DNA from 3 places in the Streptococcus sp. ELY_125 genome. Region 1 is predicted to be linked to each of the others. Evidence: predicted binding sites of a transcription regulator. Region 1 holds the regulator's gene; each other region holds the start of a gene.

Region 1 (10,465 bases):
TTTTCATGTTTTCACGCTCTTGTTTTTGGCGTTTTTGATTACGTGATGAAAAAAGCATCATTCCTGCTAAAATGATTAAGAGAATAATAATTGAACTGTATTGCATATTAGGGTCCTCCAAATGTTTCAGTACTGTTAACTATACCAGATTTTGCAAAGGCAAGCAAGAAAATATGATATGAGTATTATTAAGTAACACTGCAACAAGCTGAGAATACTCTCTGACAACTTCATTTATGCTATAATAGGGGCACTATGGATAAATTAATTAAAACAATAGCCAGTTCAGGCTCATTTCGCGCTTATGTACTGGATAGCACTGAAACAGTACGCACTGCCCAAAAAAAACACCACACCCTATCGTCATCAACAGTCGCTTTGGGGCGTACCTTAATTGCCAATCAGATTTTAGCTGCTAATCAAAAAGGAAGCGCAAAAGTTACCGTCAAGGTCATCGGTAACAGCTCTTTTGGTCATATTATTTCAGTCGCTGATACAGAAGGACAGGTCAAGGGATATATTCAAAATCCAGGTGTTGATATTAAAAAGACTGCAACCGGCGAGGTCTTAGTCGGCCCTTTTATGGGACAGGGACAGTTTATATCTATTATTGATTATGGAACAGGACACCCCTATACATCAGCTACCCCTTTGATATCTGGTGAAATTGGTGAAGATTTCGCCTACTATTTGACCGAAAGTGAACAAACTCCGTCTGCTGTGGGACTCAATGTTCTTTTGGATCAGGATGACAAGGTTGAGGTCGCCGGTGGCTTTATGCTGCAGGTTCTGCCTGATGCGAAGGAAGAAGAGATTGTGCGTTTTGAAAAACGTATTCAAAATATGCCCGCTATTTCCAGCCTTTTAGAAAGAGACAACCCTACTCAGGCTCTGATTGAGGCAATTTATGGCGAAGATGATTATAAAGTTCTTTCCGAAGAGAAGCTAAGCTTCATCTGTGACTGCAGCCGTCAACGTTTTGAGGCGGCTTTGGGAACCCTGCCCAAAGAAGAATTGCAGGCAATGAAAGACGAAGATCAAGGTGCAGAAATCACCTGCCAATTTTGTGGAACCATCTATCAATTTACTCAAACTGACTTGGAGGACATTATCAATGACAAAGCTTAATTCATCATTTATGATTGGAAATGTTGAAATCCCCCACCGTACTGTTTTAGCGCCTATGGCTGGAGTAACTAACTCTGCCTTTCGAACCATCGCTAAAGAGTTTGGGGCTGGCTTGGTTGTCATGGAGATGGTCTCAGACCGGGGTATCCTCTATAATAACGAAAAAACCTTGCACATGCTTCATATTGACGAAGGCGAGCACCCAGTCTCTATCCAACTCTTTGGTAATGATGGTGAGAGCTTGGCTCAGGCGGCAGAATTTATCCAAAAAAATACCAAGGCCGATCTTGTCGACATCAACATGGGATGCCCTGTCAACAAAGTTGTCAAGAATGAGGCTGGAGCTATGTGGTTGAAGGATCCCGATAAGATTTACAAGGTTATCAAGACTGTAAAGTCTGTCCTTGACCTTCCCTTAACTGTCAAAATGCGGACGGGATGGTCGGATAACACTCTGGCGGTCGAAAACGCTCTAGCTGCCGAAGCAGCCGGAGTATCCGCTTTGGCTATGCACGGTCGTACGCGTGAACAAATGTATACTGGCAGCTGTGACTATGACACACTGGCACGTGTCGCTAAGGCCATTAAAACCATTCCTTTCATCGGAAATGGTGATATCAAGACAGTGGAAGACGCCCGTTTTATGCTTGAAGAAATAGGAACTGATGCTGTCATGATTGGCCGAGGGGCCCTAAACAATCCTTACCTTTTTACACAAATCAACCATTTCTTTGAAAGCGGAGAAATCCTAGCAGATTTAACCTTTGCTGAAAAGTTAGACATCGCCTTTGAGCACTTGACACGGTTAGTTACGCTTAAAGGAGAAGATATCGCCGTACGTGAATTCCGTGGTCTGGCACCTTACTACCTCAGAGGAACATCGGGTGCTGCTAAAATCCGCGGAGCTGTTGCTCGCGCCAACAGTTTAGCACAAGTCAAAGAAATCTTTGAAGCCATTCCAAACTGAGTGGCTCCTAATGCTGCCCCCCGCACAAGGAGAATTTATGAAGCAATCACTGCCCCTAGCTTTGACTGGGTTATTACTGGGAATGACCGCTTTAGTTAACTTAATCGGGAAATTTGTCAGCCAGCCAATCGCCCAAATGCTATTAATTCTTACAGTCATTCTATGGTTGATTTTAACAGGTTATCTCATCAGCCATCAAGAGGATTGCCGAAAGCAGTTAACAGACCTCCTGCCAGCATCAACCTTTCCAACCTACTTTATGGCTATGATGCTGTCCCCCTTAGTTCTACCTTTGCCTAAACTAGCTCTGACGCTGATTTGGACTGCGGGGCTTATCGGGCATCTAAGCTTTCTGCTCCTTTTTACAAAGTTGGCCTTGACTAAACCTAGCTGGAAAACACTTTATCCTGGTTGGTTTGTCATCTATGTAGGACCAGCTGCTGCTTCTATTTCAGCAAGAGTCATTGACCAAACAAACATTGGGTGGGCTATTTTTTACCTGACCTCTCTAGCCTATGTTATCTTAATGCTGCTTCTACTTTATCGCTTAGTCAAGTGGCCGCTGCTCCCTGCGCAGATTCCCAATGCTGCTATTATGGCGGCCCCCAGCTCCCTCTTACTTCTGGCTTTGCTTCAGCTTTCTCCAAGTTACTCTGGTATCATGGTAAGCTGGTTTCTTATTTTGTCGCAGGGATTTTATTGGGGGACGGTAATTTTTCTAGCCAAACAGATCAAAACTTGGTTTGTTCCGACTTTTTCTGCCTTTACCTTTCCTAGCGTCAGCACAGCGACTGCCCTAGTTCTCAGCCTTATGCGTCTTAAATTAAATGATGGTTGGCTGTTGAGGCTGAGCCAGTTTGAAATTTTATTAGCCACAGTTGTTGTTGCCTATGTTGCTATCGGCTACCTTATCTATTTTAATTCTAAAAAGGCATCTTAGGTTTAAAATCTAAGATGCCTTTTTCTTTTCTGTCTGTCGTACTGTGGCCATTCTGATTTAGGCAACAGTAAACTTTAACTTACCATTGTGGCTGCCGATTTTTAGTGTTGCCCCTGTTTCAAGCTCACCTGAGAGCAGCAATTCTGACAATCTATCTTCTACTTGCGTTTGAATGCTGCGACGCAGAGGACGGGCCCCCATTTCAGGATCATAACCATGCTCAGCTAGAATTTTAAGAGCTGCTGGCTGTACCTTGAGAGTCATCCCTTTATCAGCCAAGGCTTGCTCCAAAGGTTGCATCATCAATTTGACAACTTGCCGGATATCTTCAGGTGTTAAGCTATGGAAGACAATTTTTTCATCGATCCGATTGATGAATTCTGGTCGATAGTTTTTCTTGAGTTCTTCCATGATGCGTGACTGCATAGCATCATAATCTTGACTGAGCGCTTTAGCACCAAAACCAACTGTCTTATCATCACGCAAGGCCGTTGCCCCCAAATTACTGGTCATGATGATTATGGTGTTGGAAAAATCAACCTTGCGTCCCCGGCTATCGGTCAAGACCCCATCATCCAAGACCTGCAGCAAAACGTTGAAAATATCTGGATGGGCCTTTTCAACTTCATCAAAAAGGAGGACAGAATAAGGCTTTTGGCGAACCTTTTCTGTTAGTTCTCCACCCTCGTCGTAGCCAACGTAACCTGGAGGGGCGCCATTGAGGCGACTGGCCGCAAATTTCTCCATATATTCAGACATATCAAAGCGAATAAGAGCAGATTCATCATCAAAAAGGAGTTCTGCTAGAGCCTTAGCCAGCTCGGTCTTTCCGACCCCCGTTGGCCCAAGAAACATAAAGGAACCGATCGGACGTCTGCCTGTACGGATACCTGATTGATTGCGACGAATAGCACGTGCTACGGCAGACACAGCGTCGTTTTGACCAATCACTCGCTTATGCAGCTCCTTTTCCAAACTGAGGTAGCGTTTATTGTCCGCCTGAGTCATCTTTTCAACAGGGATACCCGAGAGCTTGCTGAGGGTACGCATAATATCATCATCTGTGATAGGACTTGGTTCAGGCTTGTCAGCAACCTCTGCATCTTGCTCAAGAAGTCTACCGACAGAACGAAAATCACCAGCCAGCAAGGCTTGATCAGCAGGTGTTAGAAACTCAGGTGCTGATTTTTTTACCGTATTTTGGACCCCAGCGCTGGTTTCATCTAAAAGATCAATAGCTGAATCAGGTAGATTCTTGCTAGTTAAGTAACGGTGGGCAGCCTTGACAGCCGTTAAAGCGGCTTGGTCAGAAATTGTAACATTATGGTAGTTCTCGTAACTACCTTTCAATCCTAGAATAATCTGGTAAGCCTCATCTACTGTTGGTTCCTCGATTAAAACTTTAGCAAAACGGCGAGAAAGAGCGGCATCCTTTTCGATATGTTTGGAGTACTCCTCTTGGGTTGTTGCTCCAATCATATGCAGACTACCACGCGCTAAGGCCGGTTTCAAGATATTAGCAGCATCTAAGGTACTGTCAATACCACTGCCAGAACCCATAATGGTGTGAACCTCATCAACAAAGAGAATGATATGGCCATCAGCTTCTACTTCAGCAATAATTTGGTTCATGCGCTCCTCGAAATCACCGCGAAAACGGGTCCCAGCTACTACTGACATCATATCCAGTTCCAAGACACGGAAATCAGCCAGCTCATAAGGAACCTCTCCTTCCACAATGCGCTGAGCCAGTCCGTAAGCCAGAGCCGTCTTTCCGACACCAGCATCACCGACTAAAACCGGATTGTTTTTAGTTTTACGGCTGAGAATCTGAAGCATACGGGTCACTTCTTCGTCTCGACCAATAACCTTTTCCAGCTGGCCGCTTTCAGATAAGGCGGTTAAGTCACGAGTGAAATCTGCCAGCTCTCCGGGACTAGCTTGGGGAGCCATCATATTATTAAAATTGCCGCTGCCACTTTTCTTAGGTTTGGTCAGCTCAAAAATAGCCTTGATATCATCTTTGGTAAGACCGGCATAGCGTTCCAGGACCTTACGTAAATCAATTAAGCGGAGCTGGGCATCGCCTTCATCCTGTGTCAAAAAACCAGCCTGTTCTAAAATACGCAGGGCCATATTATCACGCGTCAGCAAGAGAGACATCAAAACGTGCTCGCTGCCAATTTCATCAGCTTTCACGGCTTGAGCAATCTGACCGGCATAGTCTAAAACACGCCTCAAGCCCAGTGAAGCAGTTAGAATATGCTGGGTATTAACAGTTCGCAGGGGCTTACGACGCATGATCAGAGTAGCAGCGTCCTCATATTCATCTAAATCAATCTTATCAGCAAAATCTGCCAAAGTCAGACGGGCGACTGTTTCATCAATATCGGCCATAGCCAACAAAATATGCCATGTTTCCAAATATTGACTCTGAAAACGAGCCGCTTGATCCTGGGCACGCCCAAATATCTCTCGCATTTTCAGGGAATAATCAGTCATAAGGATTTCCTTTTCTATCTAATCGTTGAATAATCTTTTTGAGCATACGAGCACGAATGTGCGGTGCATTGTCACCTAAAACAGCATCTGAAGATGAAGCTAGAATGATGTTGCCTTCACGTTCACTGATTATATCTTGGTCATAGAGCTGCTGAATGAGATCATCAAAAACCTGTCCACTAATACTCTCACCAATAGAATTAGCCAATGCCCCGAGGAGATGGTGCTTATCAGAGAAAGCTACCTTAGCGATACGGATGTAACCGCCCCCACCACGTTTGCTCTCAACAACATAGCCCCTGCTTTCCGTGAAGCGGGTCTTGATTACGTAATTGATTTGGCTGGGTACAACATCAAATGAATCTGCTAAGTGCGAGCGCTTAAGCTCCGCAATTCCCGACTGAGCTAGGATCTTTTTGATGTACTCTTCAATACTATCTGAAGTATTTTTTATAGGCATAGACTACCCTTCCTATCTTTGACTAACTTTGACTATTATACCTCAAAAAGACAATTTTGGAAAGTTAAAAGCATGCAATGATAAGAAATCTCAAGTGATTGGGAAAACAAAAAACGAGTCTGGGACAAAAGGCCAGACTCATTAGTATTATCCTAGATTTACCGGATCGACGCAGTGGTTGGGAGTAAGACTCATTTTTACAATGCAGACGCACTATCAATCAATATTTTTTAAACGCTCAACATCACGTGCAATCATGAGCTCTTCATCAGTCGGAATAACTAGAACTTTGACTTTTGATTTTGGAGATGAGATATCACCAACATAGCCAAAAACATTTTTCTCAGGATCAAGCTCCATACCGAACCAACTCAAACCAGCAATAATATCTTGGCGCATACCGATGGCATTTTCACCCATACCAGCCGTAAAGACTAATGCATCGGCTCCATTGAGAACGGCAAAATATTGTCCGATAAATTTTTTCAATCGATCAATAAAGATATTGTAGGCTAAGACAGTATTTTTATCCTGAGCCTGAATACCAGCTTCAATGTCACGCATATCACTAGAGTTTTCTGATACCCCAGCCAAACCCGACTGCTTATTTAGCATACTGACTACATCAGCAGCATCCTTTAAGTCTGGATCTTGAGCAATCAGATAGGGGATGATAGCCGGATCAATATCACCTGAGCGCGTTCCCATCATAGGACCAGCCAAAGGAGTGAAGCCCATCGAAGTATCAACTGACTCGCCATGGTAATTCGCCGTTATGGATACACCATTACCAATATGGGCTGTTATCAATTTAAGTTCTTTCAAGGGACGCCCCAAAAGCTTAGCCGCCTCCTGAGCAACATACTTGTGACTGGTACCATGGGCGCCATATTTGCGTACCTTGTAATCGCGATAATATTTCTGCGGAATAGGATAGAGGTAGGCATATTTAGGCATAGTTGTATGGAAGGAAGTATCAAAAACAACAACACTAGTAATATCTGGCAGGATTTCCTTAAAAGCACGAATACCAGCCGCTGCTCCAGGATTATGAAGCGGTGCTAAAAGTGCTAATTCCTCTACCTGCTCAATAACCTTTTCATCCACTAGAGCAGATTCTTTAAAGTACTCACCACCAGCAACAACACGATGCCCAACTCCGGTAATTTCAGCAAAATCAGCAATGATACCATGTTTGGTTAGATCTTCTAGCAAGATACGGACGGCAACCGTGTGATTTGGAATATCAAGCGTTTGTGACTCCGATTTGCCATCGTATTTAACAGTTGAAATAGAATCTTCTAAACCGATGCGCTCAATTAGTCCTTTAGCTAGAACTTTTTCATCAGGCATCTGATAAAGCTGCCATTTAAGGCTCGAACTCCCAGCGTTAATTGCGATTGTTTTTGACATAAGTTACCTCCCATAAAATGTAATCGCTTTCTAAAACAGCAACCTCATTATAACAGATTTTTTTACGGAAGAATATAATCAGCTGACCATTTTTTGAAGTTTTCCATGAATTCCAGCAAATTTTCACGATCTTGTATATCAGTCAGAGGATAGACAAAAGTCTCAGGGACTTGCGCAGCCTGCTTCTGTAAGACAAAGATAGATTTAGCATTATTAGGACTACCAAAAAGTTGATCTGGCAAGGTGATAACTGAAACAAGATTCGCATAGCCCTTTAGCCACTCCTTAAGCGGATCACTCTGGGGACTTGTCAAAAGATTAACCGGGGCTAAAAAAATAGCAAACCCAGTCTTCTTTAAATACTTCAAAGACTGTTCCATCAAAAGGTGATGAGCATAGGTATGTTCATGTTTAACTGCCACCTGATATCGGCTAGCAATGGCATCATCTGGATAGTAACCAACTGGTAAATCACTGATAATGATGTCGCTCTCCTTTAGGAGTTGCGGACGTACCGCATCCTCTTGAACAAAACCAATATCTGAACCAATAACATCCGCAATACTAGCTGATAAGTCAATCAACAAATCATCAACTTCCAAACCCATATAATCCAGCTGTTTACTGCTATTATTGATAAGAGTATGGGCAAGATTACCTGTTCCACTGCCGATTTCTAATAGGTCAAGCTTATCAGCAGATACTAAATTTTCCAATAAAAAGAGCAGGACAAAGCCGATCGTATCAGGTGTAAACTGATGATTAGCCTGCAGCGGTTCAGTCTGAGCTGCCTTGATAAAGATAAACTGATAGGCTCGACGCCATTCCTCAGCTGATAAATCTAACTGACGCAGTCTAGCGATATTAGCCAGTATAGTTTGGTCTTGACTGTCGCTATCACCACTTAAATAGATAGCATTATGCTCAATCAAAGCGTCATAAATATTAGTTTTCAACTGGTTTTCCAACAGTTGTACATTTTCTAAAATCAGCTCGTAGGCTGCCTCTATTTTCTCAAAATTCATAGTTCTATCATAACAAAATTAAGACAAAATGGAAAACCTAGAAACACGTGGCCGAAGATAAACAGCTGGTCTCCAGCTCTAATGCACAAGAATAGACTCAGCACTTCATACAAATTTTTATCTGGTCCGCCCTTTAATTGTTATCCAAACCACGAAAAGAGAGCCTGAGCTTCTTGAAATTCTAATCGCTAAATTTACAGTGCCAAACAAGATAGAACCTAATTGCTCTACCTCGCTACAGATTGTTTTCCATCTGTACTGCTGCTTGAATGACTGCTATCGCTTGACTTTCCCTTTTCTTCCAAACTCGAAGGTTTACTCTTATCCTCATTACTGGTATTTGAATCATCAGAACTTTTCCGAGGGAAATCATAAGTGTAGCGACCGCCATCAGACAGCTCAACCGTTACTCTAAGAAACTGATCACCTTGCTGGTAAATCGCTTTTCCTTGATTAAAAGAGTACTGGCCTGATGAGTCGGAGGCTTCTTTAGCGATCATTTGAGCCATCAAATAAGCCTGAGCATTACTTTCTAAGGCTTGATTTTGCCTTTGATTAGCGACCAAACGTTCCAGATAAAACTGTAGCAATAGGACAAAAATGGCAGCCATTAGTAAAGCATAGATGAGAACCCCTGCTTCAACCTGTTTCCTTAAATGCATAAACAAAGGTCCTTTCTAAGCCTGATTCAAATAAAACCCTGATTGTCACCGTTTGTCCAGACCGACTGATATGACTGCTTTTTAAACCATAGAGCATCGGCTGAAAACCGCGACCATCGGCATTTGTCTTGCGAAAATCATCAGAGCGGGACTTACCAAAAGCTAAAGATTGCTGGCCCTTGCTCACATAAAGCTTATTGCCGGAAACATCATCTAACTTAGTCGCAGATAATTCCGAACGCAGCTGTTGACAAAACAGCAGCCAATCTTCTTCGTCGTTTTTACTGATATAAGCAACATTGCTGGTCAAAACCTGCGTTAATCCCTGATATACCATAACACTGCCGGCAATAACCAAAAGAGCTACCAAACATTCCAGCAGGGTAAACGCTTTTGATTTAGTTTTTAGCCACATATAAAACCTCCTCATCACCCTCATAGACTCTTATAGCATGCGAATCTTGCTGCACACTGACCCTAACACCATTCAAAGTCATGCTGTCCTCGTCTGTTTGAACGGCCATTTGGGCAACATTAAGCACTTCCTGACGATGAAGGCTAGCAGCAAGTTCCTCACGATTACGATTAATCTCCCCTAACACTAGAGTCACGATGGTAACGAGAACTGCCAAGGCGATAAGACTTTCTAAAAGTATGTAAGCATTAATACTCTGTTTTTTTATAACGACCACTCCCTATATAAAGTTGATAAGTCACCGTCTCTTCACTGCTAGAGAAGCTCAGCTTTTCCAGAGAAGAGTTGCCCCCAGCAGGAGAAAACTCCAAGCTGTAGTTCTGGTTAGGATGAACACTAGCAGGAATTGCTAAACTGGATACTCCATTGGTTACCTTTCCATCAGAAATACTCAATGTCATCTCCCTTTGCTGGGCATTGCTGAGTTTCTGAGTGTCTTGATAGAGATGCTCAAAGGATAGAAAAAACAATTTTTCTTGAACATCCGTAAAGATGTGCTGCACGCCTCCTGTAAAGCTTAGTAGCAAAAAGCTTGTGATAAATAAAACAAGTAAACTTTCTAATAGTGTAAAAGCTTTAATTCGGTACGTTGCGATTTTCCTTATGTTTCTTGTAATAGTCATTATAAGAGTCCGCCTGTTTCTGTGTAATATCCCCTTCAGATACAAGTTTCGAGACGGTCGCATTATCTGCATGATTAAGTTCATACAGCTCCGCCTGACTTTCTACTACTTTGACAATAGCTGCTCCACCGGTATCTTTGACATTATCTTTTTGTTTGGCTAAGTTCGGGACAAACAGCAAAAGCAAAACACTAATAATAAGAAGAACCACTAACATTTCAATAAGAGTAAAGGCCTTAACTTTTTGGGAAACTAAACGTTTCCATAATG
Region 2 (10,465 bases), on a different contig from region 1:
ACCTTAGCTGTGACATCAAGATGGAGTCCATTGGTAGCTAGACGATTATTAACATCTTCCAGCATCAAATCAACAATCGTCAGTAAGTTTTCCTTACTGAGGGCTTGGAATTCAACGATACCATCGAAACGGTTCATAAATTCTGGACTAAAGAAGTTACCCAACTCTCCCAGAACGGAATTAGTACGACCCTCACGAGCCGCTCCAAACCCGACTGAAGCTTCCACTTTACCAGTACCAGCATTTGAAGTCATGATGATAATAGTATCTTTGAAGCTGACTGTACGGCCTTGACCGTCTGTCAGACGACCATCATCCAGCACCTGCAAGAACATATGCATGACATCTGGGTGAGCTTTTTCGACTTCGTCTAAAAGGATAAGCGAATAAGGATTGCGGCGAACTTGTTCAGTTAATTGACCAGCTTCTTCGTAGCCAACGTATCCTGGAGGAGCTCCAACTAGCTTAGCTACGGCATGTTTTTCCATATATTCAGACATGTCGAAACGGATCATACTGTCGGCAGAACCAAAGAGTTCAATCGCCAACTGTTTGGACAGCTCAGTCTTACCAACGCCGGTTGGGCCGACAAAAAGGAAACTACCAATAGGACGATTCGGAGCTCCCAGACCGACACGGTTACGGCGAATGGCTTTGGTAATCTTATCAACAGCAGCATCTTGACCGATAACATGAGATTTCAAATCATCTGCTAGGTTGACCAACTGAGATTGCTCTTTTTCTTTCAAATCACCGACAGGAATATTGGTCTTTTCTTCCACAATTGCTTCGATATGCTTTTCAGTGATAACCGGAATATCTTGATCCGATAATTGCTGAGCCTGCATTTCTTTATATTTAGCAATTTGATCGCGGAAATAGGCTGCTTTTTCAAAGTCTTCTTCACGTGTAGCCTGTGCCTTGAGATTTTCCGCCTCAACTAAACGCTTGTCGATATCCTTAGGATCGACAAAGTTGAGTGTTAAATTCATCTTGGAGCCGGCCTCATCCAAAAGGTCAATAGCCTTATCAGGCAAGAAGCGATCTTGGATGTAGCGGTTAGAAAGAACGGCAGCCGCTTCAATAGCGTCATCTGTGTACTTAACATGATGATAATCCTGATATTTAGGCTGAATACCGCGTAAAATCGTAATGGTCTCTTCAACAGACGGTTCGTCAACCTTAACTGGCTGCATCCGTCGTTCAAGTGCAGCATCTTTCTCAATGATTCGATATTCATTGAGCGTGGTAGCTCCGACTAGTTGCAGATCACCGCGGGCAAGAGCCGGTTTCAGGATATTGCCTGCATCCATACTGCCATCGGTTGTTCCTCCAGCCCCAACAATTTCATGGATTTCATCAATAAAGAGAATCACATCTTGGCGCTGACGGATTTCTTCCATCAACTTTTGCATGCGTTCTTCAAATTGCCCTCGGATACCTGTTCCTTGTACTAGACTGACAACATCCAAACGGATAACCTGTTTGTTTTGTAGTTTCTGAGGAACATTGCCATCGACAATTTTTTGAGCTAAGCCCTCGACGACAGCAGTCTTACCTACACCGGGTTCCCCGATCAAAACCGGATTGTTTTTTGTCCGACGGTTGAGGATTTCAATTACTCGCACGATCTCTTGGTCGCGCCCAATAACAGGATCAATATCACCGCGACGGGCAATGTCTGTGACGTTGATACCAAATTCCTCCAAGATTCCTTGAGGTTGCTGAGGTGCTTGGGGCTGCGGACGGCGTCTGCGGTTGTTGCCGCCTCCACTGTTGTTGCCATTTCCATTGCCGCCTGATCTACCAGCTTCTGTTTGAGGAGCGTTAGGCAGTTCTTGGTTAAAGGCGCGAAAATTGTTTAAATCACCAAAGAAATCATCAAAGAAAGAATCCATGGATTGGTTAGTGGGGTTACTATTGAGAATATTTTCTGGATCGGCTTTCATAATCTGGTAGCAGTTCTGGCAGAGATCAATCTGCTTTTGCTGCCCGTTGACATTTGTGTATAGATGTATGCTAGCATCGTTAAGTTGACAATTTTGACATAACATAGGATTACCTCCAATCTGACTGATTTGGCCTTATAGTCAATAAAGGTCAAATTCTATGATGTTATTATAACACTCATGACTTAGAAATCAAGTAAAAAGATTATAATTTTAGCAGAGGAAGAGTGAGAGTGCTAATTTTATAAAAATGAATAAAATACAGTTTATTCTTGACAAAAACGCAAAATATTATAGAATTATTGTATAAAAATACAAAAGGGGTAACCATGGCAAAATCATTTTTAAAAGAAATAGACTTCACAAAACAGGAACTGCTAGATTTAATTACCCAGTCTGCTAAGTTTAAGCAGCTCAAAAAGGATAAGGTTCCTCATAACTATCTAGAAGGACAAAATATTGCTCTCATTTTTGAAAAGACTTCTACTAGAACACGTTCAGCCTTTACAGTGGCAGGACAAGATTTGGGAATGAACATTACCTATCTAGGTGCTGGTGAAATCCAGCTGGGTAAAAAAGAATCAATTATTGATACAGCCAGAGTTCTCGGTTCTATGTTCGATGGCATCGAATATCGCGGATTCAGGCAGGAAGATATTGAGACCTTAGCCGTCTATGCCAACGTTCCAGTTTGGAACGGTTTGACAGACACCTGGCATCCTACCCAGATGATAGCGGACTTTTTGACTCTGACGGAGCACTTTGGCAGCCTTGATGGTTTGAGTATCGCCTACCTAGGAGATGGCCGCAATAATATGGCTAATTCCCTTCTGGTAACATCAGCCATTCTCGGTGTCAACTGTACCATTATTGCCCCCAAAGACTTACAGCCTAGTAAGGCTATCATTGATTTAGCACACCTGCACAATACAGGTGCTGTATTAAAAGTGACGGATGATGTGACAGACGTAAAAGGGGTCGATATGATTTATACGGATGTCTGGGTGTCTATGGGAGAAGAAGTCGATTTTAAGGACAGAATTGACTTGCTCCTGCCTTATCAGGTCAACAAAGAGCTGCTTGATTTGGCTGATAATCCTGATCTGATTGTTATGCACTGCTTGCCAGCTTTCCACGATACCAATACCGATATTGGTTATAGCATTTACGAGCAGTACGGCTATAGTGAATTAGAGATTACCGATGAAGTCTTCCAAAAGTACAGCTCGGTTATCTTCCAAGAGGCGGAAAATCGTATGCATGCTATCAAAGCAATTCTTTACCAATCCTACCAAGAGAATTAATAATGTAAAAATCACAGTGATTTCCGGCTTTTCATCTATCTCAATCTTTTACTTTATGGTAAAATAGGGATAGTTAAAAACATTATGATGCAAGAGTTCCTGAAATTCATACGATATTTTGCGGATTTGTATCTTAGTTAAGGAGAATCTACATGGAATCACATTTGGTGAGAATTATTGATCGTCTGAATTTGATGACGACAGATGGAGGCAACTTAAAGAGGAATTTTGAACGTGACGGCCTCGTTGTTGCAGAAGTTTCTTTTGCTAACGACCCCGAAAATGGCCCTGTTTTCACATTGCGTGATATTAAGGCGCGTGAAACCTACACCTTTGACAGCATTGACTTGATTGCTATGGAAATCTATGATCTGCTCTACTAATTAAAAACAAAATAGAAATTAAAAAGATAATTGAATTGATCTTCAGGAGTTGGATTTAAAATCTAACACCTCGGAGGTCTTTTTCTTATCTCTTAAATTGTCAAATTAAGTTGGACAGTTTCACCTGACTCAGAAAAACATGATAAGGGGTTTGATAATTTAAAGATTTTCTAGGAATTCTATTTCTCTTATCAGCTATAGCTGATAAGGTGTTTTGTGAAACACCTTTAAAATCCATCTGCTTAGGTAGTCCGTGTCTTCTTAACAGACCGTTAGAATGCTCATTAAGGCCTCGTTGCCCAGGACAACCAGGATTCGCAAAGAAGATATCAATATCATGTTGATTTGAAATGGATTTCCAGTTAGAAAATTCTTTTCCACAGTCAAATGTGATGGACTTGAACAGATGTTTGGGAAATCGGGAGAGCCAGCGATTGATTGAGCATTCAATATCACTAGCCTTTCTTCCTGCGGTTTGAAGCGTGATAATAGCTTTGGATTGTTTCTCAACTAATGTAATCACCGCACTCTTGTGATTCTTACCAACGATGGTATCACCCTCAAGATGACCAAACTCAGTGTCAAAGTCTGGATAAACTGTCGACCTTTCACGGATGTCTCTACGAAAAGCTTGCTTCCCTCGTGTTTCTTTTTTCCCATTGGGTTTGCGTTTTCCCTTCCAAGGGAGCTCTTGTTTGTCAAAGATCCCTCGGTCAGCTAAACGATAGAGAGTCCGCATCGAACAAGCAATAACATCAGCGTAAACGCCCTTGATGACATCTAAGCTCCAATCCCGTTTCAGATGATCATCAATGAGCTTTTTCTCAGGCTTTGATAATTGTGTTTGTCGACGGCCACAGCGCTTTTTATTCGTTTTGTACTGGTCATAGTATTCATAGGCTGAGTAACCTTCTTTTAGAAAGTGGATGACCTTGTAAATGGTTTGCTTAGATCTCCCTAGAGATTTTGCAATATCACCAACTTTCTTGTTTTCTTGGTAGTAAGCCTCTATCATTACGAGTTCGTTTGTGGTAAGATGGGTGTAGGTCATTTATGGTAGTTCCTCTCAGACAAATGTGGTGTTTATCTGAGCCTAACATAAATGGCTTTTTTCTGTCTAGCTTAATTTTACAAATTGGGTCTTTAAACTAGCCTTGCCTGCTGTTCAAATCCAAAAGCAGGGGCCTGTGTGTCCAGGATAAAATTTTTCGGCACCTATAATCTCTTATAATAGCTCTGTGCAGTGATCAGTTGGAAGCTCCGCGTTTCGGTTTTTAGTTCCCTATTTTATTAAGTCTGCTGGACTATTAAGGGAGTAAAATGGAGTCAACTTTACTGATCCCTAATCCTAGTTTTGCTGTGAATCTCTCACTCTACTAGCCAATATAGGCTTTCGATAGTCCGAATAATCTTTAATTCCTTTTTAATAGGGAGAACTAATTTTATAAACAGATATTGTATTATTATTCATTTTATGATAGAATTGGTTATAAAATTATTGATAAGCAGCTAAAATTTAAAACATATCTAGCTGGCCTTTAAGAATGGCTCAAAGCCGTATAATAGGAGTAAATCTGTGAATTTTGATTTTTCGTTTTTACCCAAATATTGGGGTTACTTTAACTATGGCGTGATTGTCACCATCATGATTTCTATCTGTGTCGTTTTATTTGGAACCATCTTGGGTGTTCTGGTGGCCCTTGCCAAACGCTCGCACATCAAGTTACTGAACTGGCTGGTTAGCTTTTATGTCTGGGTCTTTCGTGGAACACCTATGGTTGTTCAAATCATGATTGCCTTTCTTTGGATGGACTTTAAAAATGCACCGTCAATTGGTTTTGGTACGGTTGAGTTAGACTTTTCCCGCTTGATTCCAGGTATTATTATTCTGTCTTTAAATAGCGGTGCCTATATTTCAGAAATCGTTCGTGCTGGGATTGAAGCAGTTCCTAAAGGTCAGACCGAAGCGGCTTATTCGCTGGGAATTAAGCCAGCCAAGGCAATGCGTTACGTGGTGTTGCCTCAGGCTTTTAAAAATATCCTGCCTGCCTTGGGAAATGAATTTATCACCATTATTAAAGACAGTTCACTCTTGCAGACTATTGGTATCATGGAATTGTGGAACGGCGCCCAAACGGTCTTAGCGACAACCTATATTCCACTGGAACCCCTCTTGTTCGCTGCTTTCTACTATTTGGTGCTGACAACTATTTTGACAGCTGGACAAAAGTCACTTGAAAACCGTCTTGGGAAAGGACAAAAATAATGACAGATACATTGATTAGTATTAAAAATCTGCATAAATATTTTGGCAATAACGAAGTTCTCAAAGGAATAGATTTAGAAATTAAAAAAGGAGAAGTTGTTGCCATCATCGGTCCGTCGGGATCAGGGAAATCTACTTTCCTGCGTGCCATGAACCTGCTGGAAGTGCCGACTAAAGGAACGATCAGCTTTGAAGGTGTTGATATTACAGATAAAAGGAACGACGTTTTCAAGATGCGTGAGAAAATGGGAATGGTGTTCCAACAATTTAACCTCTTTCCTAATATGAATGTACTGGAAAATATTACTTTAGCACCAACGAAAATCAAAGGACAGTCTCGACCTCAGGCAGAAGAAAAAGCCTATGAATTACTGGACAAGGTTGGACTGAAAGATAAGGCCAAAGCCAATCCAACATCGTTATCAGGAGGTCAGCAGCAGCGGATTGCAATTGCACGCGGTTTAGCCATGGATCCAGATGTTCTCCTCTTTGATGAACCCACATCAGCTCTCGATCCCGAAATGGTTGGGGAAGTGCTCGCTGTTATCCAAGACTTGGCTAAGTCCGGTATGACCATGGTTATCGTCACCCACGAAATGGGATTTGCCAAAGAAGTCGCAGATCGTGTTATCTTTATGGATGGCGGTGTCATCGTAGAAGAAGGGAGTCCGCAGCAGGTTTTTGATCAAACAAAGGAAGAGCGGACCAAGGACTTCTTAGGTAAAGTCTTATGAGAGTTTAGTAAGTAGGAGAATAGAGAAGGAATCAATTTCCCTCGTCTTTCTATTTTACCGCTGGGATAAACAGAAAAAAGGCAAGTTCTTATAACGCGTTTGTATAAAGAGGCTGAGAATTTTTATCTTGGCTTTTTTTAATTGTATTAGTTACACAGCTGGTCGATGCTAGGCAAGTTTTCTTATCATATTTTGATTGTGACTTCTTTTTCTGAGGATTCATTATCAATGGAAAAAACGTATTATGCTCAATTTATAGTTGAAAAGTATTTTACAGTTTAAATCTGGAATAAGAACTGTTAAGAGCACCCTATTATAACCATTCTAATCTATTGAAAACAGGCGAATTTACAGCTTTTCTGTGCTATAATAAGGACAAATAAAACTAGTATTTATATTGGTTATTAAAGCACTCCAAAGACTCTGTGAAGCCGTTGTCTAAAAATTAGAAAGCTGCGATAATGGGAAAGGAAGAAATGATTACTGAGCAATTAGAGATTCTGGTTACCTTGCTTTCCTTTGGGTCTTTCATTGATGCCTTGCTTTGCGAGCTTAATTTCCAACTTCTGATCAGCTACTGGATAAGTAGAGCGGTTTTGCGACACGATATTTGGTTAGTTGATTTAACTAACCAAATGGTGTTAGCAAGAGGGGAGCCTATTAACCCTAGTACTTGGTCTTTGTTATCTGCGGAGCGCTTAGATAATAAGCTTCTGCCATAGCTTAATAAAAGGAGAACAAAACTGTGATTTTGCAAGAAGCTAAACTTAATATTCCTTACCAAATCATCAGTATTGACTTGCCTAAGGATAGTTTACGTCACCTATCTAATTTGGGACTCAAGGTTGGTACTCAGTTGGAACTGATCTCTAGGACTAAAAGCAGCGCTATTGTACTTTTAAAAGCTAACCGTCTAGCCTTTGATGCTTCAATTCTGAGTTGCATTGACGTAGCTGAAGTCCATGAGGACACCAGCATCTTGCCCTTATCAGAATTACAGGTTGGTGAGTCCGCTTATATTGCTAATATTTTTGCGCTTAATGAGGCCAAACGGCGCTTGATGGACATGGGGTTAACCAAGCATACAAAAGTTCATCTTCGAAAGGTAGCTCCTCTGGGGGATCCTATCGAACTTACTGTACGGGGTTACGAACTTACTCTTAGAAAATCAGAAGCTCAAATGATCAGTGTCGTTAGAATTAAAAATTAGAATGGCGGTGAGATGATGATAGAAGTAGCTTTAATTGGCAATCCTAATAGCGGTAAAACCAGCCTTTTCAACCTACTGACAGGAACTAGCCAGCGCGTTGGTAATTGGCCAGGGGTAACAGTTGAGCGAAAGAGCGGCCAAGTAAAACAGTTGCGGCAGGTTGCTGTTCAGGATTTGCCTGGAATTTATTCCATGTCTCCTTACAGTCCAGAAGAGAAAGTGGCGCGTGATTACCTCTTGAGCAACCAGCCCGATGCTATTCTAGATGTTGTTGATGCGACTAATTTGGAGCGCAACCTTTATTTAACGACTCAATTGATTGAAACTGGTATTCCTGTCACTATTGCCCTTAATATGAGTGATATTCTTAAGGGACAGAAGAAAACTATAGATCTGGAAAAACTGTCCTACCAGTTGGGAGTCCCTGTCATTGCGACCAGTGCCTTGAAGAATACGGGCGTGGATAAGGCTATTAAAAAAGCTTGTCAAACGACCAAAAGCACAGTTGAAACTGTGCAATACCCTACTTACGATGACAAGTTTGAAGCGGCTCTCGCTCAAATTGTGGACGTTTTAGGTCAGACGGTACCGGAGATGTCCAACCGATTTTATGCCATAAAGCTTTTTGAACGTGATCAGTTGGTTCAAGATGAACTTGATCTGTCTCCTTTTCAAAGGAAAGAAATCGATGAAATTATCAGGATCACAGAGGAAATCTTTACCGAAGATTCTGAGTCTCTGGTCGTCAATCAGCGCTATGCCTTTATTGAAAAAGTTAGCCAGATGGCCCAGAGTCAAAAGGATGATTTCAAGCTCTCTTTATCAGATAAAGTTGATAAGGTTATTACCAACCGAATTTTGGCCTTGCCGATTTTTGCTGCAGTGATGTTTTCGGTTTATTACCTATCTATCCAAACGGTAGGAACCATGGGGACTGACTGGGTCAATGATGTCCTTTTTGGTCAGTATGTCCCTGATGCTGTGGCAGCTATCTTACAAGATTTAAAAGTGGCTGATTGGCTTCAGTCGCTGATTATTGATGGCATTGTTGCCGGTATCGGAACGGTCTTAGGATTTTTACCGCAAATTTTTGTCCTCTTTGTTTGTTTAGGAATTTTAGAGGACATTGGTTATATGAGTCGAATCGCCTTTGTCATGGATCGCATTTTTAGACGATTTGGACTATCCGGTAAATCTTTTATTCCTATGCTAATTTCGACTGGCTGTGGCGTGCCGGGGATTATGGCGAGCCGAACCATTGAAAATGAACGGGATCGTCGTATTACCATCATGACAGCAACCTTTATGCCCTGTTCTGCTAAATTATCCATTATAGCTTTGATTGCTGGAGCCTTTTTCCCGCACAATCCTTGGATTGCACCGAGTGCCTACTTTATGGGGATGGTGGCCATTATTCTATCGGGAATAGCTCTCAAAAAAACCAGTATTCTGGGAGGCTATACCAGCCCCTTTATTATGGAGTTGCCAAGTTATCACCTGCCCAAGGTCAATGCTGTTCTGCGTTATGCTTTAGGAAAAGCAAAGAGCTTTGTCAAACGAGCTGGGACCATTATTTTTAGCCTGACAGTCTTAATTTGGTTTATGTCTTCCTATAATTTTGCCCTTCAGGCAGTCGAAACTGAGAATAGTATCTTGGCCGGCCTCGGTCGCTTATTGGCTTGGATTTTTACACCGTTGGGCTTTGGCAACTGGCGGGCGACTGTTGCAGCGATCACAGGACTGGCGGCCAAAGAAACGGTTGTCGCAACCTTTGGAATTCTCTATCACAATCCTAATGCTACAGAGACCAGTCACGCTCTGTGGACTAGTTTACGGGGAGACTACACAGCATTGGCAGCCTACTCTTTCTTAACTTTTAATCTCCTGTGTGCTCCTTGCTTTGCCGCTATTGGTGCTATCAAGCGGGAGATGGGCAATCTCAAATGGACCCTACTGGCTATAGGCTTTCAAACAGGATTAGCCTACTTGGTCAGCCTAATTATGTATCAGTTTGGCTTGGTTCTGCTATATGGAAAAGCGGTGACTTCCTGGACAGTCATAGCAGCTGTGTTTCTCGCTTTTATGAGTTACTTCATTCTAAGAAAACCGCGTCAAGTCAAGGAGACTGTTATCACCTTGGAATCTTTGCCGTTGGCACAAGAACAATAATCGAGGAGGTATTAAGATGTCAACAATTATCATTGCCAGTTTAATTGTCCTAGCAATGCTAGGCGGTATTAGGCACTATATCAAACAAAAAGGTTCCTGTGGTGATTGTGATTGTGCCTGTCCGATCAAGGATGAGATGCATAAAGTTGCTAAGACTAATCACCATTTATCTTAATTGAATAAGATAGGAGTACTGAAATAAGGCGTAGTTTACCTAGGCCTTTTTTGGTATAATAAAGAAAAGTACTTATTGATAGTAGGGAGAGAACAATGTCAGGAAAATTAATTGATGGTAGAGCCCTAGCTCAGAAAAAGCAAGCTGAGTTAGCCGATAAAGTTGTTCAGTTTAAGTCGGAACATGGCTTTGTGCCAGGCCTAGTTGTGATTCTTGTAGGGGATGATCCAGCTAGTCAAGTTTATGTACGTAATAAAGAACGGGCAGCTCTGGCA
Region 3 (10,465 bases), on a different contig from region 1:
GGTTTCGCCATCTAAAGTCGTATTCATGGTGGATAACATAGCTGGCTTTTGGCTTTGTTTTAAAATGTTATAGGCAAAATAAGCTGCTGTCGTTTTCCCTTTAGTACCTGTAAAGGCAAGCAATTGCAGCTTATTCTGGGGATTATCGTAAAACGTCATAGCAATCAAACTCATAGCTTGTTTGATATCGTTAACTAGGATAGCAGGGATGCCCATCTCGTAATCTTGCTCAGAAACGTAAAATTTCAGCCCAGCAGCAACAGCACTTTCCAGAAATTCTCTGCGAAAGGCTGCTCCCTTAACAAAAAAGAGAGTTGAGTCATCAACGTCACGGCTGTCATAACTCAATTTACTGAAAGATACCTCTTTCCAGCTATAATAAAAATGGCCATCCAGACTAATATCTCTAAAATTTTTATCTTGCTTAAGTATCTCAAGCACACGTGTCATTGTAATCATGGTTACTATTTTAGACTTAAAGTTACTGTTTTACAAGTCACAGGCAAAAGTTTATAATAAAATCTAGTGAATTTTTGGAAAGAGGCAGTATGTCAGAAGAAAAAAAAATAACACAAAATGAGAAGATGGTCAGAGGAACCTTCTGGTCAACAACAGGCAATACTCTTAGCCGTCTCCTCGGAGCTCTCTACATTATTCCTTGGTATGCTTGGATGGGACAATCCGCCAGTCAGGCCAACGCCCTCTATGGTATGGGCTACAATATTTATGCCTACTTTCTCCTGCTGTCTACGACGGGGATAAATGTAGCTGTGGCTAAGCAAATTGCCAAATATAATGCCATGGATAAGGAAGACCACTCTATCCATCTCATTCGGAGCTTCCTAAAGGTCATGCTCATTGTTGGCCTCGTTTTTGCTGCGATTATGTACTTTGGTTCGCCGCTTTTTGCGATTTTTTCTGGCTCAGGAAAAGAGCTGATACCAGTTATCCACAGTCTCTCGTTTGCAGTTCTAGTGTTTCCTGCAATGAGTGTTATCAGAGGAGTTTTCCAAGGCTACAGTGACTTTAAGCCTTATGCCATGAGTCAGATGTTTGAGCAGCTGGTGCGTGTCATTTGGATGTTGCTGACTGCCTATATGATCATGCAGGTGGGTTCAGGAGATTATGTAGCTGCTGTCAGTCAATCAACCTTTGCTGCCTTTATTGGTATGATTGCCAGTATGGCCGTTCTCCTATATTATTTGCAAAAGGCTGGTCTGCTCAAAAAAATATTTGCCAAACAGACACAAAAAATTACGATTGATACCCTAGCCCTGCTGAAGGAAACTTTCAAGGAAGCTATTCCTTTTATTATCACCGGGTCAGCTATTCAAACCTTGCAGTTGATCGATCAAGGAACCTTTAATAATACCTTATCCGTTATAACAGATCTGAGTCGCAAGGAACTCAATGAGCTTTTTGCCTATCTATCTTCCAATCCTAGTAAAATCAACATGATTTTAATTTCAGTAGCGACCTCCATCGGTGGTGTAGGGATCCCTGTTCTAACAGAATCTTATGTGCAAAAGGACAAGGAAAGCCTGCGAAAGGTCGTCGTTAATAATTTGCAGATGCTGTGGATTTTCACCTTTCCAGCTGTTGTCGGCTCCTTAATTTTAGCCAAGCCTATCTATACCGTTTTCTATGGCTTACCCGAAAAAGATGCTCTCTATCTTTTTATTGGAGTAATGGCAGAGACCTTACTCTTAGCGCTTTATTCTCTGATGGCTCCTATGCTGCAAGCTCTCTTTGAGAACCGCAAGGCTATTGAATATTTTCTCTGGGGAATGGCGATTAAGCTGGTCTTTCAAATTCCCATGCTCTTTGTTTTTGGTGCTTATGGCCCTCTGGTATCTACAGCACTTGCTCTCTGGATTCCCATTGTCTTTATGTATTTCAAAATTCAGGAAGTTACAGATTTTGATCACGCCGATATTAGACGAGCCTTCATTAATATTTTTTGGATGACAGCCTTGATGGGGATAGTGGTGAGCTTAGGCTATTTGGGCCTACATTATTTCTATCCGGTGGCTGGACGAACCTCCAGCTTGGTTTATCTAGTGCTGCTCGGTGGTCTCGGGGTGGCTGTATACGCCTATCTCTCCTTACGGACACGCCAGATTGACAGTATTATTGGCAGTCGTGCTGATAGTTTACGGCGCAAGCTTAGAATATCCTAATCCTAGGTTAGGATAAATTTTATCAAACTCTTAAGCCCCTTTTTTAGTCCTGACCGACATCTTTGCCTACCAAGTGAAGCAATAGTCTGATTATGTAGGCTTTGTTTACAGCCAGCCTTAACATTAACAGTACAATCAAGAATAAATACAAATAAGGAAGTGAAGGGAGTGACTTTCTGCGAAAGCCCATGACCTACCATTTCCTTTTTGTTATAGCATTTTTTTATAACAGCCTATCGATAATAAATATTGGCATGTTCCAGATTTTGAGAAAAATTCGTGCTAAAATAAAGAACAAAAAGGAGGCCTATTGATGACAGAACAATATAAATTAGCGACCTTGCTGGCACATGCAGGAATTAATTCTGATAAGGAGACAGGAGCGCTTGCTTCTCCAATCCATTTTTCAACAACGTATCAGCATCCCGAATTTGGCCAATCGACTGGTTTTGATTATACTCGCACTAAAAATCCGACCCGAGCAACGCTGGAACAAACTTTAGCGGCTATTGAACAGGCGGATTATGCGATTGCAACAAGTTCAGGAATGAGTGCTATTGTCTTGGCTTTTGAGATTTTTCCAGTCGGCAGTCATGTGGTGGCCGCACGCGATTTATATGGTGGTTCCTTTCGCTGGTTTAATGATAAGGAGAAGGAAGGCCGTTTCTTTTTTGATTATGCCAATACTGAGGCTGAAATGCTGGCAGCTATTACAGATACTACCGATATTGTCTATATTGAAACCCCAACCAATCCGCTGATGGTTGAATTTAATATTGAGAAAATTGCTAACCTAGCCCATGAGAAGGGGGCTGCTGTTATCGTGGATAATACCTTCTACAGTCCAATTTATCAAACTCCTATCACTCTGGGAGCTGATATTGTTGTCCATTCGGCGACCAAGTATTTAGCTGGACACAATGACGTTTTAGCTGGGGTAGTTATTACGAGTAATCAAGATTATTACGACAAACTTTTTTATAATCTCAATACAACCGGTCCCAACCTATCGCCTTTTGACAGTTATATGCTGATGCGTGGTTTAAAAACACTGAAGCTTCGTATGGAAGCTTCCACAGCTAATGCGAAACAAGTAGTGGCCTTTTTAGAACAATCTCCAGCAGTTAAAGAAGTTCTCTTTACAGGTAAGGGAGGGATGATTTCTTTTAAGGTTGTGAATAAAGATACTATCCCATCCCTTATCAATCAATTGCAGGTTTTTACCTTTGCTGAAAGCTTGGGTGGAGTAGAAAGTCTGATTACCTATCCGGCGACTCAGACTCACGCTGATATCCCAGCAGATGTCCGGGCTTCTTACGGCCTGACTGACGATTTGCTGCGCCTCTCGATAGGTATTGAAGATGCAGATGACCTAGTAGCTGATTTAAAACAAGCCTTAGAAGGCTAAGTATGAAAGAAGGATTGCATGACACATTACGATTTTACAACCCTACCCAACCGACTTGGTAACCACTCTGTCAAATGGAAGGAAGTGGAGGAAGATAAAGATTTGCTTCCTCTTTGGGTGGCAGATATGGATTTCTTAGCCTTTCCAGAAATGCAAACTGCTATTCAGCGCTATACTGATTTTGGAGTTTACGGCTATCCCTATATTTGGGATGGTGTAGTTGAGGCCATTCAAAATTGGGAAAAAGCAGAGCATGGCTATCAGGTGGATAAGGAAGCCATTGTTCTTATTGAGGGAGTCGTCCCTGCTATATCAGTAGCCATTCAGGCTTTTACTCGAGAACAAGATGCAGTTCTTATCAATACACCGGTTTATCCTCCCTTTGCTCGCTCTGTCAAACTTAACGACCGCCGATTGATTGAAAATTCTTTGGTGGAAAGAAATGGTCATTTTGAACTTGATTTTAGTCAGTTAGAAAAAGATATCGTAGAAAATCAAGTCAAACTTTATGTTTTTTGCAGTCCTCATAATCCTGGAGGACGGGTCTGGACAGCTAAGGAATTACAAAAAGTAGCAGAGCTCTGCCAGAAACATGGAGTTATTCTGATTTCAGATGAGATTCATCAGGATTTAGCCCTGTTTAATCATAAACATCACAGTATCAATACTGTCGGTGACTTTGGTCAATTCAGTCTGGTTCTCTCCAGTGCCACAAAAACCTTCAATGTTGCCGGAACTAAAAATAGCTTTGCGATCATTGAAAATCCGGAATTACGAGTTCAATTTAAGAAGCGTCAACTAGCTAATAATCAGCATGAAGTCCCGACTATCGGCTTGATAACAACAGAGGCTGCCTTTCGTTACGGTAAACCTTGGCTGACCGAATTAAAAGCGCTTCTGGAAAAGCACAGCGATTTTCTAGCAAACTATCTAGAGCAGCATACTAAGATTAAGGTCATGAAACCAGAAGGCACCTACCTTGTATGGCTGGATTTCTCAGCCTATAATCTATCAGACGAGGAGCTTCACAAAAAAATCAAAGAAGAAGCCAAGCTCATCCTCAATGTCGGATCGACCTTTGGTAAGGAAGGTGTAGGTCATGCCCGCCTCAACCTTGCTACTCCTACATCAGTCCTGCAGGAAGCCTGTGAACGATTAGCTAAAGCTTTTGCAAATAAACAGCGACTTAGCTGATAAAAAGGACTAGCACTCCCTTTCGATTGTATGAAAGGAAGTGCTTTTATTATGCTTACTTTTTAGAATATGAACCTAGTTCCATTCTTAATAGAAAAAAATAATCAGGAAATTTGATTTTTTTCAGACAGTTACTATTTATGTTAAATATTTCAAATAGGTATAGATTTAAAGGTCATTAGTCAGCGCTATCTTTTCTAATGAAATAACAGTTATGCCCGTTAAAATCTCGGCCTATTTGGTATAATAAAGAAAACACCCTTAGAAAGAAGGTAAGCTTCTCGTAAGCTAATGTATTATGGGAAAATTTCAAGTTATTTCACACCCACTGATCCAACACAAACTCTCAATTCTGCGTCGTGAAGATACGTCCACGAAAAACTTTCGTGAATTGGTCAATGAAATTGCTATGCTTATGGGATATGAGGTTTCGCGTGACCTTCCGCTAGAAGATGTAGAGATTCAAACACCAATGACCAAGACAGTGCAAAAGCAGTTAGCTGGTAAAAAATTGGCCATTGTTCCTATTCTTCGAGCAGGTATTGGTATGGTTGACGGTCTTGTAAGTCTAGTACCAGCTGCCAAGGTCGGTCATATTGGTATGTATCGCGATGAAGAGACTTTGCAGCCTGTAGAGTACTTGGTCAAACTGCCTGAGGATATTGATCAGCGGCAGATTTTCTTAGTAGATCCTATGCTGGCAACTGGAGGCTCAGCTATTTTGGCTGTGGACTCTCTTAAAAAACGCGGTGCAGCTAATATCAAATTTGTCTGCCTAGTCGCAGCACCGGAAGGAGTCAAAGCACTTCAAGAAGCTCATCCCGACATCGATATTTATACGGCAGCCCTTGATGAAAAGTTAAATGATAACGGCTACATTGTACCTGGGCTTGGTGATGCTGGCGATCGTCTCTTTGGTACCAAATAGGTCCGCAGATTTACTTGGCAATCTTGTCTAACAGTCTGTTTGCTGGACTGTTTTTTTATGAAATTGTGAAAAGTGAGTTTTTTATTTGACCTTTTTTGACCAAATAGATATAATAAGGTCACGTTTTAGTAATGAAACATGGATTCGTCCTCAGAAAAGAGCAGCTAGCTCTAAGATCTCGGGTCTTACAGCCACGGCTCCTCTGGGAGATAACTGATTTAGGAAGTCTGTATTTTGGTTGATTTACGGTTTTTCAGCCAGATATTACTGATATTTGCTAAGCAAGTTTTATCCGTCGAGTCCTTAACATTTTGATCAAAGGAGAATACTATGATTCCAGTAGTTATTGAACAAACTAGTCGTGGAGAGCGTTCCTACGATATTTATTCACGCCTCTTGAAAGACCGCATCGTCATGCTGACAGGTCCGGTTGAAGATAATATGGCGAATTCAGTTATTGCCCAATTGCTGTTCTTGGACGCTCAAGATAGTACCAAAGATATTTACCTCTATGTGAATTCACCTGGTGGCTCTGTATCAGCTGGCTTGGCTATTGTAGACACTATGAATTTTATCAAATCAGATGTCCAAACAATCGTTATGGGAATGGCCGCATCGATGGGAACCATTATTGCTTCCAGCGGGGCCAAAGGCAAGCGCTTTATGTTGCCGCATGCAGAATACATGATTCACCAGCCGATGGGCGGCACTGGCGGTGGTACGCAACAGTCCGATATGGCTATTGCAGCTGAGCACCTCTTGCAAACGCGCCAAACTCTGGAACAAATTCTGGCAGATAATTCAGGTCAATCGCTTGAGAAGGTCCACGTGGATGCTGAGCGTGATAACTGGATGACAGCTCAGGAGACACTCGAATATGGCTTTATCGATGAAATTATGGAAAACAATGCCTTGAAATAAGATTTAGCGAATAATAGTTGAAAGAGGCTGAGGCAAAAAGTCCCGCCTCTTTTGAATTGCCCTAGATTTATCAAATAGCGCAGAGGTGGGATTGAAATGCTCCAGTAGAGTTTGGCAGTCTGGGGATAGGCTGCCAAAGCCTGCCACCTAAAAACAGGAAAGTGGCAGAGGGCTGAGCCTAAAAATAGGAGGGTGAGGAAAATCAAAATCGTGATTTTACCGCGATTTACTGATTTTTGTCCTACTTTCATACTTTTTCATAAACCTTTAGCGCAGCTGACTTTCCTTTTGCTAAAAGATATAAGGGACTGTTAAAGGTGGAAGTTTTAAAAACACGAGAGTGAGCAGACCGTTTAAGGAGAGATTGATTTAAGTCATTAACCAGGAATCAGGGAGCGGTGAGAACCCAATTAAAAATTTTTGAGCTCTTTCCATTCTCCTTTTTGTTATAATAGGGATATGTTAAAAATCAATCAGGATTTGTTAGCCATTGATCACCAAATTGACATGCTGGTTAAAGCGATTTTAGAGACCCCCCAAGTGCAGACCTATCGTACGGCCAAAGCAGTTTTGGCTGCTGACAGCGATTTGCAAGAAAAAATTCTCCAATTCCAAAACTTGCAAGAGAGCTATGAGGAGCAGAAAAATTATGTTAATTTTAGACCGGAAGTAGCCCAGTTAAGGCGTCAGGTTTTGGGCCAGAAGCGTCAGATAGATATGACGCCTTGCGTCCAAGATTTGAGACTGGCTGAAGTAGCCTTGCAAAAACTTCTGGCCGATTTAACGACTCAAATTTCTCAAGCTGTCTCGCCAGATATATTTGTGGATACAGGTTTGCCCTTTGCACCGCATAAGCGCCAGCATGGACATGGTAGAGGAGAAAATATTCGAGAGAAGGGATAGGAAAATGTTTAATAAGCAAGAACGTAAGGGGATTATCGTCTATCTCTATTACAATCGCGATGCCAGAAAGCTAAATCGTTATGGTGATATGCTTTACCACTCTAGGCGTTTTCGCTATGTGCATCTCTACAGTGATGCGCAAAAGCTTGAGGGGACAATAGCGGCCTTAGAAAAGTTAAGATTTGTTAAGGAGGTACGCCTGTCATCTTTAGATAATATTGATCGCGATTTTGTCGGAAGTTTGTATCGCAATCAGGAAGAAGTGGGTGATGAAACTGATGATCTGGATATTGGTTCGCTTCCTACACTCTAGTTTCACTCTGTCAGTCTGTTAAAAATTGCTGGAAGTAGTTTTTGTGCTAATCTCTAGTGTTGGATCAAAGATCTAGCGCTTGAGGCCAGTACAATTTTACCCAGCTTTTTCTTTTTACCAATTATAGGTATATTTGTGCCTTTATCTCAGTCTCAGAAAAGTCTTATGTTATTACGAATTAGTGATAATGCTGAAACCCCTTTCTTGACGCTTTTTATCCTGATTAACGAGCGAATTTCCTTGACAATTATCAGATAATTCTGTATTCTATACAGTAGGCTTTTAAAGCTAGGAGGGGATCAAATATTATGACCGTCCTTTATGCTTTTCAATCTAAATCCACCTGAATACAACCGTAAGAAAAGTTAGCTACCTTAGTCATTATACAACGGTGTGCTGCATTGGGTCTATTTGGGTGGGTCAAGTATCTTTATTAAGGAGAAATAATCTGATGTATAAAAAGATTATCGCAACTGGTATGCTTCTGCTGGCTGCTGTAACATTAGTAGCCTGCGGTAAGTCTCCTGATGTTACCAGCAATGCCGCTGGGACAAAAATTGGCGACACCATTAAAATCGGTGTAGATATGGAGCTGACAGGTCCTGTATCTGCTTACGGATCGGCCGAAAATCAAGGTATCAAGCTGGCTGTTAAAGAAATTAACAAAGCCGGTGGTGTAGATGGCAAAAAGCTAGAATTAGTGACCAAGGACAATAAGTCTGACAATGCTGAAGCTTCTACATCGGCAACGAACCTAGCTGTTCAAAGTCAAGTTAATGCCATTATTGGCCCTGCCACATCTGGAGCGGTTTCGGCAGCTTCGCTGAATGCTCAAAAAACAGGAGTTCCCCTTCTCTCCCCAAGTGGGACACAGGATGATTTAACCATTGATAATCTCAATGGAAAAACAGAAACAAAGCAGTTTGTTTTCCGTACCACTTTTAGGGATAGTTTCCAAGGGCAAGTACTAGCTCAGTATGCATCGGAAAACCTGCAGGCGAAAAAGGTTGTGCTTTTTTATGATAATTCCAGCGACTATGCCAAAGGGATAGCAGATGAGTTCAAAGAAACTTACAAGGGTGATATTGTTGCCACTAAGACTTTTGCGGCGAAAGATACGGACTTCCAGTCAGCCCTGACAAGTATCAGAGATCTGGACTATGATGCTATCGTTATGCCTGGCTACTACACTGAAACAGGCTTGATTACAAAACAGGCGCGTGATATGGGCATCAGTGCACCTATTCTTGGTCCTGATGGTTTCAGTGATAAGACCTTTGTGAGCTTGGCAGGTAAGAAGAATACGACGAATGTCTACTACGTATCAGGTTACTCTACCAAGATTGCCTTGTCCGGAAAAGCTAATGATTTTATTAGCAACTTTAAAGAAACCTACGGTTCAGAACCCAATATGTTTTCGGCCCTTGCCTATGATTCTGTCTATATGATTGCAGCAGCAGCAAAGGGGGCAGATGACTCTATCGAATTGGCTTCTAATCTGGCAGCCTTGAAAAATTTTGAAGGAGTCACCGGTAAGATGACAATTGATAAGTACCACAACCCAATTAAGTCAGCCGTTATGGTGAAATTGGATAATGGTACAGAAAGCTCCGCTGAAGCTGTAACGGTTAAAAAATAACGGAGCCACTACAACGTTTGTATTAGATGGATAAAACTAGAAAGTTTGGTATTTTATGTTACTTGAACAACTCCCACAACAACTAGTTAATGGTATTATTCTGGGAAGTATCTATGCCTTACTGGCCCTGGGTTATACCATGGTTTATGGGATTATTAAATTGATTAACTTTGCTCATGGAGATATCTTCATGATGGGGGCTTTTATCGGCTACTATGCTATCAATGGTCTTCACATGAACTTCTGGCTGGCCTTGGTTTTTACCATGGTAATAACGGCTCTGTTAGGAATGTTGATTGAATTCTTAGCCTACCGTCCTCTGCGTAATTCCACGCGAATTTCAGCCTTGATTACAGCTATAGGGGTGTCCTTTCTCTTAGAGTACACCATGGTTTACTTTGTTGGCTCCAATCCGCGTTCGTTCCCAGAAGCTATTCAAAAACATAACTATGATTTAGGACCAGTGACAGTCACCAATATCCAGCTCTTAATCTTGGTTGTGGCTATTGCCTTGATGGTGGCTCTCCAAATAATTGTTAAGAAAACCAAAATGGGGAAAGCTATGAGAGCTGTATCGGTAGACAGTGATGCTGCCCAGCTGATGGGAATCAATGTTAATTCAACCATCAGTTTTACCTTTGCGCTTGGTTCAGCTTGGGCTGGTGCAGCAGGTGTTCTGATTGGTCTCTACTACAATTCCATTGATCCTCTGATGGGGATGATCCCCGGAATTAAAGCTTTTGTCGCCGCTGTATTGGGTGGTATTGGGATTATTCCGGGTGCTGCCTTGGGTGGTTTTGTTATCGGGATTTTGGAAACCTTGGCCAATGCAGTCAACCTGTCGACTTACCGCGATGCCATCGTCTATATTGTACTGATTATCATCCTTCTGGTTCGCCCAGCTGGTATCCTTGGTAAAAATGTGAAAGAGAAGGTGTAAGACATGAAACAGAATTTAAAATTAAATCTTACCTGGCTT

Evidence for each region. Region 1 encodes CtsR, which represses protease genes until heat stress. Its sites were predicted from a motif close to TTGGTCAAAAAAGGTCAAANA; they were not measured.
Region 2: the regulator CtsR is predicted to act here: its motif matches at 2,087-2,107, upstream of AC4HAL_RS01115 (ATP-dependent Clp protease ATP-binding subunit).
Region 3: the regulator CtsR is predicted to act here: its motif matches at 5,793-5,813, upstream of AC4HAL_RS01715 (ATP-dependent Clp protease proteolytic subunit).

Annotation. Positions count from the first base shown of each region.
Region 1 is NZ_JBZFUM010000003.1:28,776-39,240, reverse strand. Features, by position in the region: gene yajC (preprotein translocase subunit YajC) at 1-106, opposite strand, end outside; gene hslO (Hsp33 family molecular chaperone HslO) at 256-1,128, shown strand; gene dusB (tRNA dihydrouridine synthase DusB) at 1,115-2,095, shown strand; gene AC4HAL_RS01965 (SLAC1 family transporter) at 2,133-3,035, shown strand; gene AC4HAL_RS01960 (ATP-dependent Clp protease ATP-binding subunit) at 3,093-5,537, opposite strand; gene AC4HAL_RS01955 (CtsR family transcriptional regulator) at 5,530-5,997, opposite strand; gene AC4HAL_RS01950 (acetate kinase) at 6,214-7,410, opposite strand; gene AC4HAL_RS01945 (class I SAM-dependent methyltransferase) at 7,473-8,435, opposite strand; gene comGG (competence type IV pilus minor pilin ComGG) at 8,663-9,097, opposite strand; gene comGF (competence type IV pilus minor pilin ComGF) at 9,075-9,512, opposite strand; gene comGE (competence type IV pilus minor pilin ComGE) at 9,496-9,789, opposite strand; gene comGD (competence type IV pilus minor pilin ComGD) at 9,761-10,195, opposite strand; gene comGC (competence type IV pilus major pilin ComGC) at 10,149-10,465, opposite strand, start outside.
Region 2 is NZ_JBZFUM010000002.1:27,003-37,467, reverse strand. Features, by position in the region: gene AC4HAL_RS01115 (ATP-dependent Clp protease ATP-binding subunit) at 1-2,054, opposite strand, end outside; gene argF (ornithine carbamoyltransferase) at 2,279-3,253, shown strand; gene AC4HAL_RS01105 (DUF1797 family protein) at 3,406-3,636, shown strand; gene AC4HAL_RS01100 (IS30 family transposase) at 3,737-4,687, opposite strand; gene AC4HAL_RS01095 (amino acid ABC transporter permease) at 5,213-5,902, shown strand; gene AC4HAL_RS01090 (amino acid ABC transporter ATP-binding protein) at 5,902-6,636, shown strand; gene AC4HAL_RS01085 (hypothetical protein) at 7,098-7,358, shown strand; gene AC4HAL_RS01080 (ferrous iron transport protein A) at 7,382-7,846, shown strand; gene feoB (ferrous iron transport protein B) at 7,862-10,015, shown strand; gene AC4HAL_RS01070 (FeoB-associated Cys-rich membrane protein) at 10,032-10,190, shown strand; gene AC4HAL_RS01065 (bifunctional methylenetetrahydrofolate dehydrogenase/methenyltetrahydrofolate cyclohydrolase) at 10,286-10,465, shown strand, end outside.
Region 3 is NZ_JBZFUM010000002.1:164,800-175,264, reverse strand. Features, by position in the region: gene AC4HAL_RS01740 (UDP-N-acetylmuramoyl-L-alanyl-D-glutamate--L-lysine ligase) at 1-459, opposite strand, end outside; gene AC4HAL_RS01735 (putative polysaccharide biosynthesis protein) at 549-2,180, shown strand; gene AC4HAL_RS01730 (cystathionine gamma-synthase) at 2,494-3,588, shown strand; gene AC4HAL_RS01725 (MalY/PatB family protein) at 3,607-4,782, shown strand; gene upp (uracil phosphoribosyltransferase) at 5,081-5,710, shown strand; gene AC4HAL_RS01715 (ATP-dependent Clp protease proteolytic subunit) at 6,041-6,631, shown strand; gene AC4HAL_RS01710 (YlbF/YmcA family competence regulator) at 7,091-7,534, shown strand; gene AC4HAL_RS01705 (DUF2129 domain-containing protein) at 7,539-7,847, shown strand; gene AC4HAL_RS01700 (ABC transporter substrate-binding protein) at 8,299-9,486, shown strand; gene AC4HAL_RS01695 (branched-chain amino acid ABC transporter permease) at 9,542-10,426, shown strand; gene AC4HAL_RS01690 (branched-chain amino acid ABC transporter permease) at 10,430-10,465, shown strand, end outside.